Regions from separate parts of the Marinococcus sp. LNHM5E3-2.1 genome, predicted to be linked through region 2. Evidence: a T-box and tRNA genes for the amino acid it is inferred to sense, from the RefSeq annotation. Region 2 holds a T-box; the other holds one or more tRNA genes.
The links. The T-box of region 2 lies ahead of ileS (isoleucine--tRNA ligase). A T-box ahead of a tRNA ligase gene usually reads a tRNA of that ligase, here a tRNA-Ile.
Positions count from the first base shown of each region.

Region 1 (7,006 bases), on a different contig from region 2:
TGGTCACGAAGCTCGTGCCGGGCAAAGGGGACGAAATCGAGTACAAAGCCAAGCACCTCGATCCGGCCTTTATCCAGCAGTCCCCGGCGATCGCGCTCGACCAGGCGAAGCTCGAAACCCTGCGGATGGCGGAATATGCAGGTAAAGGCCTCCAGAAGAGCGAAAGTTACCTGGAGACCAAAAATAAAAAGGACGCGGAAAACATCGTCCGGTACGAAGAAGCGATCAACAATCTCGACAAAAATATTACGGATTATTTGATCGGTATTTCCGCCCGCTCTTTGTCTAAGGAAAATTCGCGGAAACACTCAGTTGTGATGGATACTGTCCGCGACATTGAACGTGTCGGCGATCACATGGAAAATGTGATGGAGCTTGTGGACTATCAGCTGACCAATAAAGTGACGCTTTCAGAAGAAGCGTACAAAGACTTAAATGAAATGTTCACGCTGACGATCAGCACATTTAACCGTGCTGTCGAAGCACTTGAAAAAGATGATTATGAGATTGCCCAGCAGGTTGCCAGACAGGAAGAAGATATCGATAAGATGGAGCGGAAGCTGCGTAAAAAACACATCCTGCGTCTGAATGAAGGCAGGTGCTCTGGTTCTGCCGGTATCGTGTTTGTCGACATGATCAGTAATTTAGAGCGTATCGGCGACCATTCTGTAAATATTGCCGAAACGGTACTGGATGACCGGGAGGTTTCATAAGAAAAAGAAGGAGGATTGCCTCCTTCTTTTTTATTGATTATATAGAGAGAAAAGCGGCTATAGAATTATCATACATCTGCAAAGGGAGGTACGTATGGAACTGATATGGTATTTACTGGGGATTGCCTGCTACACACTGGCGCTTGTCGCGGTTGTTTATCCGATTCTGCCGGGTGGTATTTTTCACGCAGCTGCTGCCCTTATGTTTGCACTGGGCTATGGGTTTGCAGATATCGGTGTAGTTTACTGGGTGATTCAGGCAGTTATTGCGGTGCTGCTGTTTGTAATTGATTACGCGGCTAATTATTATGGTATCCAGCGGAGTGGAGGTACGAAATACGGCATCTGGGGGAGCCTGATCGGTCTGGTTGTCGGCCCGTTTATCATTCCGGTCGCCGGCATTCTGATTGGCGCACTTGCCGGAGCTGTTATTGGAGAGTTAATCGGAGGCCAGAAATCGTGGAAGCAGCTTGGTAAAATTGGTGTAGGATCTGTCGGCGGGTTTGTCGCAAGCGTTGTTATAAAGGGCGGTATATTGCTAGTGAATGCCATTTATATTATAATAATTCTTGTTTAAAGAAATACAAAAATCTGTTTGACGCGTTTTTAAGGAAATGATATAGTAATTACTGTCGTAAAAACGGCAGTAACACATTCCGCAGTAGCTCAGTGGTAGAGCAATCGGCTGTTAACCGATTGGTCGCAGGTTCGAATCCTGCCTGCGGAGCCATGGCGGCGTAGCTCAGCTGGCTAGAGCGTACGGTTCATACCCGTGAGGTCGGGGGTTCGATCCCCTCCGCCGCTACCAATATATTTACATACTCATACGGCGGTTGTGGCGAAGTGGTTAACGCACCGGATTGTGGTTCCGGCATTCGTGGGTTCAATTCCCATCAACCGCCCCATTTTTTTGTCTGCAATGCTTTTAAGGACCCTTAGCTCAGTTGGTTAGAGCAGACGGCTCATAACCGTCCGGTCGTAGGTTCGAGTCCTACAGGGTCCACCACTTTAAGAATCAGTGGGTAAATATGCATCTGGAGGAATACCCAAGTACGGCTGAAGGGGACGGTCTCGAAAACCGTTAGGAGCTTTACGGCTCGCGAGGGTTCGAATCCCTCTTCCTCCGCCATTATTATATTAAATACTAATTTTTATATAACTGGACAGCTAACTTTTCCGCAAATGCCGGAGAAGTTTTTTTATTTTGAAGACAGCTCTGGGCGGGACGTGGCAAATCGGGAATATAGACGCTTTTGAGAGGCTGGTTTTTCCATGTGCAGCGAAAGCTGGTTAGATTTTTATGTTTAAAGAAGAAGTATAAGGGAATAATTAACTTTGGCAGGCTTTCTAGTTGATTACAGCAGAAAGCCGATTTGAAAAATAAGAATTGTTTTGGTAAAGTAAAAGTAGACTAAGTGTAATTTTGTATACTAAATTAACGCAAAGTCACTTTGAACAAATCACCAGAACTTTCAAGGAGGGCATTTTGTATGAGTACACATCAACTACCAGATCTACCTTATGCACCAAACGCATTGGAGCCTCATATTGATGAGCAGACAATGAATATTCACCATGATAAACACCACAACACGTATGTGACAAAATTAAATTCAGCCTTGGAAAATCACAGCGATCTTCAAAACAAGAGCGTTGATGAACTGATCAGCGATTTGAACGCTGTACCTGAAGATATCCGTACCGCAGTAAGAAATAACGGCGGCGGCCACTCCAACCACTCCATCTTCTGGAAGCTTCTCAGCCCTAATGGCGGCGGCGAACCAAAAGGCGAAGTGGCAGATGCCATTAAGAGCAAATGGGGAAGCTTTGACAAGTTCAAAGAAGAATTCGGCGCAACAGCAGTTGGACGTTTTGGTTCCGGCTGGGCTTGGCTCGTATTAAACAACGGCGAGCTTGAGCTTATGGATACGCTCAACCAGGATTCACCGATCATGGAAGGTAAAACTCCACTTCTCGGCCTGGATGTCTGGGAGCACGCGTATTACCTGAAGTATCAAAACCGTCGTCCGGATTATGTAGCAGCATTCTGGAATGTTGTAAACTGGGACGAAGTTGAAAAGAACTATCAGGCAGCTAAATAATATATTTAAAGAGTCCGTTCCCGGAAACCGGGAACGGATTTTTTCTGTTTAGGAAGAGAGCAGAAGTTCGGCAGCGGCTTTTTTCTATGCTATACTTAACTGGAAACAAGCAAACTTACATATATTAAGAGAGGGATTGCGTGTGGCTTCCAGAAAAAATAAAAAACCTTCCATTCCTTTTCGGCTGAACGTACTTTTTTTCGCTGTTTTTATATTGTTTTCAATATTAATCCTGCGGCTTGGCTACGTACAGATCGTTGAAGGTGATACGTACGAAGAGGATGTGAATGAAACGGCCTCCACATCGGCGAGCCGGGTCGATGCCCCGCGCGGAATTATGTACGACCGCAATGGAACCGAGCTGGTGGATAATAATCTTATTCTGACTTTAACGTATACGAACCAGAGAAGCTATGAGGACGAAGAACGCCTTCAGACGGCTGAAGAACTGGCTGAACTGATTGAATTTGATGAAGAGGAAACAGACCGTGAGAGCATGCCGGAAAGAAACTTGCAGGACTACTGGCTGTTAACTCGTGAAAGTGAAGCAAAGGAGCTTGTCTCAGACAAAGAAGAAGAGCGCCTGATGGAAAACGATAAAGATCCATATGAAGTACAGCTCGATCGGATTACAGAGGAACAATTGAATGATATCAGTGACGAAGAGCTGGAAGTTGTAGCCATCTGGAGTGAAATGATTTCGGGGTACTATGACTCGCCGCAGCGTGTTAAACGGGATTTGACAGAAGAAGAGGCCACGGCGATCAGCGCCCGTCTCGATGAACTTGATGGTGTGGATGTAACGAGGGACTTCCGGCGTGACTATCAGTATACGCAGGCCTTCCAGAGCCTTTACGGAAAAGTGGGGTCAATTCCTGAAGAAACCGTAACCGAGTTTCTTGCTAAAGGGTATCAGCGCTCCGATGAGGTTGGCCAGAGCTTTCTCGAGGAATACTATGAAGACACGCTGAGAGGCAAAAAGGGAACTGTCAGCGGTGAGGATGATGACGCCGAGGAGACGAATAACGGAAGCCGTGGCAATGACCTCGTGTTGTCGATTGACATGGATCTGCAGCAGGAAGTACAGACGATACTTGATAATCAGATGGGGCAGTCGGAGGGATCGTTTCCAAACGATCAGCAGGCCTATGTGACTGCAATCGATCCGAATACCGGGGAAATACTTGCTATGAACGGTTATGATGATCAACTCGGGAACGTAACGAATACGTACGAGATGGGGTCGACAATCAAACCGGCAACAGGCATGATCGGCCTCCAAGAGGAAGTTATCACGGAAGATACAAAAATTAATGACAGGCCGATTGACCTTCCAGGCCCAGGAGGACAAGTCGAATCTTCTCACGAAATCGGCACAATAGATATTGTCGGTGCTATCCAGGAATCATCCAACATATTTATGTCCGAAATTGCGATGCGGCTGATGGACTATGAGTATGGAAGCGGCGATGGTTTCAACGATCAAAAGGTGGACGAGGCATATGCGACAATGAGAGACTATTATCATCAGTTCGGGCTTGGGGTGGAAACTAGCATCGATCTGCCATCAGAAGCTACTGGTTTAAATGCTGGGAGGCAGGTGCCGGGCAGCTTGTTGTTCTTCTCCTTCGGCCAGCTTGACACGTACACACCGCTGCAGCTGGCGCAGTATTCCGCGACTATTGCTTCCGACGGTAAACGGATGGAGCCTCACCTCGTGAAAGAAATTCGTGAACCAAACCGTAATACGGACGAAATGGGTGCAGTGCTTCACCAGTTTGAACCAGAAATGCTGAACCGGGTTAATATTGACAAAGAATACTTTGATATTGCCCAGGAAGGTATGTACGATGTGGTAAACACGGATTTGGGAACCGCGGACAGCTATTTCACGGACGTAAATATGGAAATTGCCGGGAAAACAGGGACGGCCCAGCGCAGTGTCCGCAGAGAAAGCGACAATGAAGTAGTAGAGGTAAACAACCAGACCTTTATCGCCTACGGGCCGTATGAAGACCCGGAGATAGCGATTGCGGTAGTGGTTCCTAACGCTTATTCGAGTGATGAGGGTGGACGCTCGGGTATCGCCAACAGCATTGCCGCTGATACGATGCAGGCATATGTGAATCTTAAGGAAGAACGTCCGGGAGCCGGAAACAGCGAAGACGAAGCTGAAGGTGAAAATGAAGAAAATGGCGAAACCACGGACGACAATGAAGAAAACGCAGGAGACGAAGAAAACTCCGGCGGCGACGGGGAAGAACAGTAATCCTGCTGGAATAAAAGACTGCAGCAAGTTGTTTTGTTCTTAACACTTTTTACTGATTTGCCGCTTTTACAAAAAATATTCTTAACTTTCCTGAGAAAAACTAACATCACAGACTTGAAGCACAAATAGGAATCTGATAGTATTACTAAGTATGAAAAATGTACGAAAGTAGGGAGGGAATCACATGCGTGTACAAGTAACGCTTGCCTGCACAGAGACTGGTGACCGTAATTACATCACCAGCAAAAATAAACGCACAAACCCTGAGCGTATTGAGTTGAACAAATATTCTCCTCGTTTAGGAAAGCACACTCTTCATCGCGAAACGAAATAAGCAGCAGGAGATTACATCTCCCAGCTGCTTTTTCTTTTGTCTTTAAAGCATGGTCCAATGAAAAGACATGGGAGGGCAAATAATTGAATAAACATATGCTCCGGCAGCAGGTAAACAGCGCCTATCAAAATCTTTCCGGAAGTGATCGCCTGGCGGCAGAAAAAAAGATTTATGAGTACTTATTCCAATGGAGCGGATGGAAACAGGCGGAGACGATTGCTGTAACTGTTTCGCTCAAAAATGAAATAAATACCGGGCCGATTATTGAAACGGGATGGCAGCAGGGAAAGCGGATGTGTGTACCTAAAATTGAACCTGAGCAACGCGGAATGGATTTTTATGAAATACAGGAATTCGGTGAGCTCGAGCGCTCGATCGGTCAGATATATGAGCCTAAAAAAAGTGTCTGTCCCCTGGTGCCTCCGGAGCAGCTGGATCTTGTTCTTGTGCCTGGTCTTGTATTTAACAGGCAGGGCTACCGCGTTGGGTTCGGGGGCGGATACTATGACCGCTTTTTAAACCGGGCGGATTTTGCTACGGCCTCCCTGATTCATCCTTTTCAGCTTCAGGAGTGTATTCCGGTGGAAGCGCACGACGTGCCGGTCCAAACCCTTATCAGCAGCGAAGGCCTTATTCATGTGGGGTGAAACGGCACTCGGTTTAGTATTCGTGCTGTTTTTAATGATGATTTGGCAAAAAGGATCATTAACGTTTACCGCAACGGTATCAGCCGGAGTGCTCGGCACGCTTATATACACATGGACAGGATGGCTGGGGGCAGCAGCGCTGCTTACTTTTTTTGTAAGTTCGACAGCTCTGTCACGTTTAAATAAACAGGAAAAGGAACAGCGGGACAGCGGGCAGGTATGGGCGAATGGAGGACCGATGCTTATATTTGCTGCTTTGTCCAGCGCCGCTTCTTGGGAAGGGTTTTTAGCTGCTGCTGCAGGTGCAGCGGCGGCAGCAAATGCGGATACGTGGGCGTCAGAGCTTGGCCGCCGGTTTGGTGGCCGGCCGTTTCACGTGCGCAGCCGAAAACGAATAGAAAACGGTTTTTCCGGAGCGGTTTCCGGAGCAGGAACGCTGGGAGCTTTTGGCGGTGCTTTGCTTGTGGGAGGGGTAGTTTATTTTATTTCTTCGGAGCCGAATGTCTTTATGCTTATTGCTGTAAGTGCTGCTGGCGTATGCGGCTGCTTTATTGATACATTTCTCGGAGCCTATACAGAACGGATGAATCGCTGCAGCGTATGTGGGTCCTATACGGAAGCTGCAGTCCATCATGGAAGGGAAACCATTCACGCCTCGGGCATTTCATGGATGACAAACAACGCTGTGAATGCGTTAAGCTCCTTTGGAGGCGGTGTGGTGGTTGTGGTGCTGTACATTGTTTCTTTCTTTTCCTTTTGATTTCGCCTTTAGCGGGAGGTTGCTATAATAGAAGGAAGAAAGGTGGCACAAGTACATGCGCTGGACAACGATTTGTTTCGATCTGGACAATACCCTCTACGATCACGAAAAAGCTTTTCAAAAAACAATCAAAGCTGTGTTTGTTTCCATCAGACAGCAGATGAATAAAGAAGCTCCGTTC
Region 1 is NZ_JBQLIB010000012.1:17-7,022, forward strand. Features, by position in the region: partial or broken gene ACTRXH_RS12605 (Na/Pi cotransporter family protein) at 1-713, shown strand, start outside; gene ACTRXH_RS12610 (DUF456 domain-containing protein) at 808-1,290, shown strand; tRNA gene ACTRXH_RS12615 (tRNA-Asn) at 1,369-1,443, shown strand; tRNA gene ACTRXH_RS12620 (tRNA-Met) at 1,445-1,521, shown strand; tRNA gene ACTRXH_RS12625 (tRNA-His) at 1,543-1,618, shown strand; tRNA gene ACTRXH_RS12630 (tRNA-Ile) at 1,643-1,719, shown strand; tRNA gene ACTRXH_RS12635 (tRNA-Ser) at 1,750-1,842, shown strand; gene ACTRXH_RS12640 (superoxide dismutase) at 2,204-2,815, shown strand; gene ACTRXH_RS12645 (peptidoglycan D,D-transpeptidase FtsI family protein) at 2,958-5,084, shown strand; gene rpmG (50S ribosomal protein L33) at 5,269-5,418, shown strand; gene ACTRXH_RS12655 (5-formyltetrahydrofolate cyclo-ligase) at 5,502-6,065, shown strand; gene ACTRXH_RS12660 (DUF92 domain-containing protein) at 6,055-6,825, shown strand; gene ACTRXH_RS12665 (HAD family hydrolase) at 6,881-7,006, shown strand, end outside.
Region 1: it has a tRNA-Ile gene. The T-box ahead of ileS (isoleucine--tRNA ligase) is inferred to sense a tRNA for this amino acid. The anticodon was not compared.

Region 2 (7,006 bases):
CGCCTCCAATTCAATCCACTTTCCGCTTACAGGATGCTCAAAGCGGAGCCGGTACGCATGCAACGCCTGCCCCGGAAGAGAAAGAGTCTTTCGGCGTCCGTACTTCGGATCAGCGGCCACCGGATGGCCGATCTCGGCAAAATGCACACGGATCTGGTGCATCCGTCCGGTTTCAAGCTCACACTCCACAAATGTGTATTTGTGCCACCATTGGAGCACCTGAAAGTGAGTCACTGCCGGCTTCGAGTTTTCGCGCACCGCCGCCATTTTCTGACGGTCATGGGGATCACGGCCGATCGGCATATCAATTTTCCCTGTTTCGTGCGGCACCTCTCCGTGCACAATTGCTTTATATTTCCGCTCTATTTTCCGCTCCTTCATCTGAGCGGATAACTGCTCGTAAGCCTCAGGATGCTTGGCTGCTATAAGGAGGCCGGACGTATCCTTATCCAGGCGGTGAATCAGCCCTGCCCGGGCTTCGGGGTGGTCCTGCCATGCCGGATAACGGTGCAGCAGCCCGTTCATCAATGTTCCGCGGGTGTGCCCCGGTGCCGGATGCACAACCATCCCCCTCGGTTTGTAAATCACCACCACATCGTCATCCTCATAGCGTATGTCAAGATCGATCTCTTCCGGCGTCATTTCTTCATGATTTTCTTCAGGTACAGTGACGTCGATCCGGTCGCCGGCCTGCAGCTTGTAATTATTTTTCACACGGCCGCCGTTGACTGTGACCCATCCCTCTTTCACCCATTGCTGAATGACTGAACGCGACTCTTCCAATTCGTCTGTCATCAAACGGTCGATTCTTGTTCCCTGTTCTTCTTCGTCAATAATTCGTGGATTCATATGCTTCTTCCTTCTTTCGTGATCTTTCATCTAAAAACATACCGATAATCAACCAGATTACACCTACTGTCAGGGCAGCATCTGCAACGTTGAAAATAGGGTAATTATAAGCGAACAGGTAGACATCAACAAAATCTACAACTTCACCAAAAAGCATACGGTCAATGAAATTTCCAACAGCTCCTCCAAGAACGAGGGCCAGCGGGATGCCAAAAGTAAATGAGAGCGTACCATACTGCTGCATGTAATACACCACTACTGCTATCACGACGATCGTAATAATTAAGAAAAACCAGCGCTGCCCCTGCAGTATACCAAAGGCCGCTCCTGCGTTCCGGTGAGAGGTCAGATATAAAAAAGACGGGATCACTTCAATGCTTTCTCCAATGCGCATGGAGGCAGCTACTATGTATTTGGTTACCTGATCGAAAATAATAATCAGCGCAGCCAGCAGGTAATGCCACTTAATGATTTTCATACGGACTCTTTCATCCTCTCTTGCGGTATGCGTTCCATCCTTAGCATTTTAGCATATATTCGCCGGTGCGAACAGCGCCCGGGTCGATCCTTCCGGGCTTTACGTTCCATAAAAAAAGAGCCCCTGCTAAAAAGGGGCTCCTCACATGCTATGACTGACTGACGTTCTCTTTTTGATGCATGACCGAGGCACAGCGGCTGCAGAGATCCGGATATGCCGGGTCTTCTCCCACCGTTTCGGTCACTTCCCAGCAGCGTTCGCAGCGTTCACCTTCCGCTGCTCCTACAACAACGCTTACTTCGTCGAGCTTCGCTGCTTCCGCCGGGGCCTCTGACGCTGAACCGGCAATTTCTGCCTTCGAAACAATAAATAGCGTTTTTAAACGGGTTACGCTCTGCAGCATATCCTTTACTTCCCCGTCTGCGTAGATATCTACCGAGGCTTCAAGCGACTTGCCAATCACTTTTTCTCCTCTCGCTGTCTCAAGGGCCTTTAATACATCGTCCCGGACATCCATGAGACGATCCCACTTCCTGCGGAGCTCTTCATCCTCTGTCGAACGGTCCGCCTGCGGCATATCCGTCAGCTGTACGCTGTCAGCTTCTGCTTGAGGGATGAATTCCCATACCTCTTCGGCCGTATGCGGAATGATCGGTGCGATCATCTGTACAAGAGCTATTAACGTGTCATACAGCACCGTCTGCACAGCCCGGCGGCGGACATCGTCTTCATGCTCGACGTAGAGCGTGTCCTTGGCGATATCAAGATAAAATGAGCTCAGATCCACGGTGCAGAAGTTGTGGAACGTTTGATAAACGTTCACAAACTGGTATTCTTCATAGCCGGCACGGATTTTTGCAACCAAATCCTGCAGGCGCAGATGCATATACTGATCAAGCTCGCTCCAGTCCGACGGCTCAACCCGGTGCTTATCCGGATCAAAATCGCTCAGGTTTCCGAGCATGAACCGGAACGTGTTACGGATCTTGCGGTACGCTTCAGCAATCTGCTTTAAAATGTTGTCCGACAGCCGGTGGTCCGCCTGATAATCGACGCTCGACACCCAGAGCCTTAGAATATCTGCGCCGAGCTGCTTTGTGATGTCGTTTGGCGAAATCGTATTACCAAGCGATTTGCTCATTTTTTTGCCTTCTCCGTCCATCGTAAAGCCGTGGCTCAGTACGGAACGGTACGGCGCTTTTCCGGTAACCGCAACACTTGTTGTAAGAGAAGAGTTAAACCAGCCGCGGTACTGATCGGAGCCTTCAAGATACATATCAGCCGGACGCTGCAGAAGCGGAGATGCCTCAAGCACTGACTGATGGGACGAGCCGCTGTCGAACCAAACGTCCATAATATCCATTTCTCTTGTAAAAATGCCGTTTGGACTGTGTTCCGACGTAAAGCCTTCCGGCAGCAGATCGGCTGTCTCCCACTCAAACCATACGTTGGAGCCATGGCTGCGGAACAGCTCGGCTACGTGCTGGATGGTCTCATCGTTAATAAGCGCTTCGCCGTCCTCAGCATAAAAGACCGGAATTGGCACGCCCCAGGCACGCTGTCTTGAAATACACCAGTCGCCCCGGTCACGCACCATGTTGTACAGTCGCGTTTCTCCCCATGCCGGAGTCCATGTCACCTGGCTGATTTCGTCTAAAAGCTCGCCCCGGATGTTTTCGATCGATGCAAACCACTGGTCAGTCGCCCGGTAAATCACCGGCTTTTTCGTTCTCCAGTCATGCGGATAAGAGTGGCTGAAGAAGTTCAGCTGCAAAAGCGCCCCGAGCTGATCGAGGTTATCCGTAATCGCTTTATTCGCCTTATCGTAAAACAGTCCTTCAAAGCCCGGGGCTTCGTCGGTAAATACTCCTTTATCGTCGACGGGACAAAGTGTTTCCAGACCGTACTGCTGTCCTACCACAAAGTCTTCCTCCCCGTGGCCCGGAGCTGTGTGCACGCAGCCGGTACCTGCATCGAGCGTTACGTGATCGCCGAGAATGACGAGGGAATCCCGGCCGTAAATAGGGTGCTCGGCCATGACGTATTCCAGATCGCTGCCCTTCATGCGCTTTGTAATCTCATAGCCGTCCCACTCAAGCTTTTGTTCAAGCTCCTCGAGCAGTCCTTCGGCTACGACATACTTTTCTCCATTCGCCTTCACGACGACGTAGTCAAGCTCTGGATGAACAGTGATCGCCAGGTTTGCCGGGATCGTCCACGGAGTCGTCGTCCAGATGATAAATTTTTCATCGCCCTCGAGAACGTCCTTGCCGTCTTTAACCGCAAACGACACGTAAATCGACGGAGAGCGCATATCGTGGTATTCGATCTCTGCTTCTGCCAGGGCCGATTCCGAGGATGGCGACCAGTAGACCGGTTTTTTGCCTTTATAAATATGGCCGCGCTTGGCCATTTCGCCGAATACTTGGATCTGCTGAGCTTCGTATTCATGATGCATCGTCACATATGGGTTCTCCCAATCGCCTCTTACTCCGAGACGTTTAAACTGCTCCCGCTGCCGGTCAATTTGTTTTTCCGCATATTCTTCACACGCGGCACGGAACTCAGCTGTCGTCATTTTTTTCCGGTCGACTTTTTTGTTTTTCGAAAGCGCCGTTTCTATCGGAAGCCCGTGAACATCCCAGCCCGGCACGTACGGCGCATGGTAGCCTGTCATTGATTTATAGCGGACGATAAAGTCCTTGAGTACTTTATTCAGAGCGTGCCCCATATGGATGTCACCGTTGGCATAGGGAGGTCCATCGTGCAGCACAAACAGCGGGCGGCCCTCCGTACGGGCCTGCACCTGCTCATAGATGTCCTGCTCGTTCCACATTTTCTGGCGTTCCGGTTCTTTATTTGGCAGATTGCCGCGCATTGGAAATTTGGTTTTTGGCATTAACAGCGATTCTTTGTAACTCATTTCCGCATCCTCCTTTTTTTCTTACAACAAAAAGAGCCATTCGGAGCCCCTGTGCATAGGGGCGAGAATGACTCGCGGTACCACCCTGATGAGCGCAGGAGGCTATACGGCTCCCTGCTTGTCTCTTCATTGGCAATAACGGCTTTTTCAAAGCCGCCTTAACTTACTGCTTTGTTCAGTTAAGGAACTCCGGGGTGATAACAAAAATGCCCTGGTTCTGCGCTTACACCAACCGCAGATCGCTGAGACCGGTACATTACTGCCTGCTCCCCTTCAACGTTTATCGAATATGATAATGCAAAAGTATAATCTAGTTGCTGGTGTTAGTCAAGACGTTCGCCGTCGCCTGCATAAACGTCCGCCTCAGCCGGTTCTTCCTCGGAAAGATTCAGCCATTCATCCGAATGAAGCATTTCCATCTGGGCTTCGAGCAGCATTTTAAATTTGGTCTGGTAAACAGAAGCCTGCTTTTTCAATTCTTCAATTTCAAGCTCGATCCGGCGGGATTTGTTCAGGGCATCGTTGATAATCCGGTCCGCATTTTTCTCTGCTTCCTTCACCGTCAGCTGCCCTTCCTTCTCGGCATTTTTCCGCACTTCTTCTGCCGATTCCTGGGCTACATAAATCGACTTGTTCAGCGTTTCTTCAATGCTTGAGAAATGATTAATCCGGTCTTCGAGCTCTTTTGTACGGTCATACAGCTCGTCACGTTCACGAATCACATCTTCAAAATCCTTAATGAGCTGCTTTAAAAAATCATTTACTTCATCTTCGTCGTATCCCCGGAAACCTCTTGTGAATTCCTTATTATGAATATCCAGTGGTGTTAAAGGCAAAGTCTTTCACCCTTTCTACAATTCAAGTATGTATACCGGCCCGAAAGCCTGCTGCCTTTTACTGCATTCGCGGCGAAAAAGGCAGTTCCTTCCTTCAAAAGAAAAAAGTTATTTCTTTCTTTTCTGCTCTTTAATTCCGTACACAATCCGCTGCTTATCTTTTTTCGTGCGTCCGAGCACCTCCATCAATTTGGAGCGGCCAAGCCCGCGTACCGAAACATAATCCCCGGGGCGCAGCATATAGGAGGACTGGTCGACCTTTTTCCAGTTCACGCGCACCTTCGCTTTTTCTATGAATGGGAGCGTTTTGCTTCTTGAAAGCCGGTATGCTTCTGCCATAAATGTATCAAGCCGAAGCGAAGAAACCGTCGTTTCGCGTTCCACCCACTGCTCTTCTATCGGCAGCATAGCGGAAAACGGTTTTTCCACCGGCGTTACGGAAACGTTGGCGATTTTGGGAAGGTTCAGCTCAATATAGCTGCGGACTTCGGCAGCTGCTACGAATTGAAAGCATCCTTCCCCTTCTAGAATATCACCGAACTTCTCCCGTTTTAACCCGATGCCCATCAGGGCCCCGAGAACATCCTTGTGTTCAAGAGAAGCGAATTTCTGCGGATAGGATATTTCAAACAATATCAGCTGAAAATCCTCCTGCTCCGGCTGTTCGTAAAACGGATAAATCAGCGCCCGCTTTCGCTCAGCATCATCGTTTCCCCCGGCAAAAGCATAATGGACAGTTTCATCTTTTCCGATGACTGACGCTAAAATATCCCGCTCCCGCGGATCAAGAAAATCGGTCAGCCGTCTTTCGAAGTTTGTTTCCACTGCTTCTTTCCAGTCTGATGCCTGTTCCACCCAGGCTCTTTCTTCCGGCCGGAAGTGTTCGAGCATATTCATGTTGTATTCACCTCAATTAGAACAACGCCCCGGCATTGAAAAACAGCGCCCGGATGCCGGATTCTGCAAAAAAGAGTACGATGATTGCCACAATCGGCGAAATATCAAGCGGGCCGAGCGGCGGAATAAATCGGCGGAACGGCTCCAAATACGGTTCACAAATCGAACCGATAAACTGGCCGATCGTAGATTCTCTCGCGTTCGGGAACCAGGACATGAAAATATATACAATTAACACAATCCGGTAAATACTGATTAAACTAATCAGCAAAGAACCTATAAGCTGCATAATCTCTCTCCTTTCTGTCTAATAATGTTCATCCCGTTCGGACATAATATCTGTAATAGCTCCAGAAATATCCACATTGTCAGGTGCGCAGAAAAAGATGTGGCTGCCAACCTTCTGAATGTCCCCGCCGATGGCATAGACAGTACCGCTTAAAAAATCAACGATACGCCGCCCCTGCTCCTTTGGCACCCGCTGCAGATTAATGATCACTGCTTTCCGGCTGCACAGGTGATCGGCGATATCCTGCACTTCTTCGTAGCTGCGCGGCTCTAAAAGCATCACCTTCGAGGACTTCTGTACACTCTGCAGGCTCACCACGTTGCTCGGCGCTGCCCCCTGCCTGTTTTCATACTGGGCATATTGTTCTTCTTCAGAAAGAGGAACCTCCTGTTCGACCACATCGTCGTCCATTTCAAAAAAACGCCGGAACTTCGAACGCAAACTCATCTTCTCCTCTCCTTTTTACACAGAGATACCAGCTGTTTTGTTACTTAACGCCGGATTCTTTTATTCACCTACAAGCGAAGTACCGAGACGAATATGAGTAGCGCCTTCCTCAACAGCTACCATATAATCGTTGGACATTCCCATGGACAAATAACCGCAGGGAGCATGCGCCCAGTTTTTTTCCTGGATACGCCTGCGCATCTCATTCATCTGCCGAAAAACCGGGCGGGTTTTTTCAGCGTCCTCTTCAAATGGAGCGAGTGTCATTAATCCTACGATCCGAAGGC
Region 2 is NZ_JBQLIB010000001.1:373,623-380,628, reverse strand. Features, by position in the region: gene ACTRXH_RS02055 (RluA family pseudouridine synthase) at 1-849, opposite strand, end outside; gene lspA (signal peptidase II) at 830-1,327, opposite strand; gene ileS (isoleucine--tRNA ligase) at 1,476-4,250, opposite strand; T-box leader at 4,305-4,536, opposite strand; gene ACTRXH_RS02040 (DivIVA domain-containing protein) at 4,574-5,086, opposite strand; gene ACTRXH_RS02035 (YlmH family RNA-binding protein) at 5,195-5,983, opposite strand; gene ACTRXH_RS02030 (YggT family protein) at 6,000-6,272, opposite strand; gene ACTRXH_RS02025 (cell division protein SepF) at 6,291-6,719, opposite strand; gene ACTRXH_RS02020 (YggS family pyridoxal phosphate-dependent enzyme) at 6,780-7,006, opposite strand, start outside.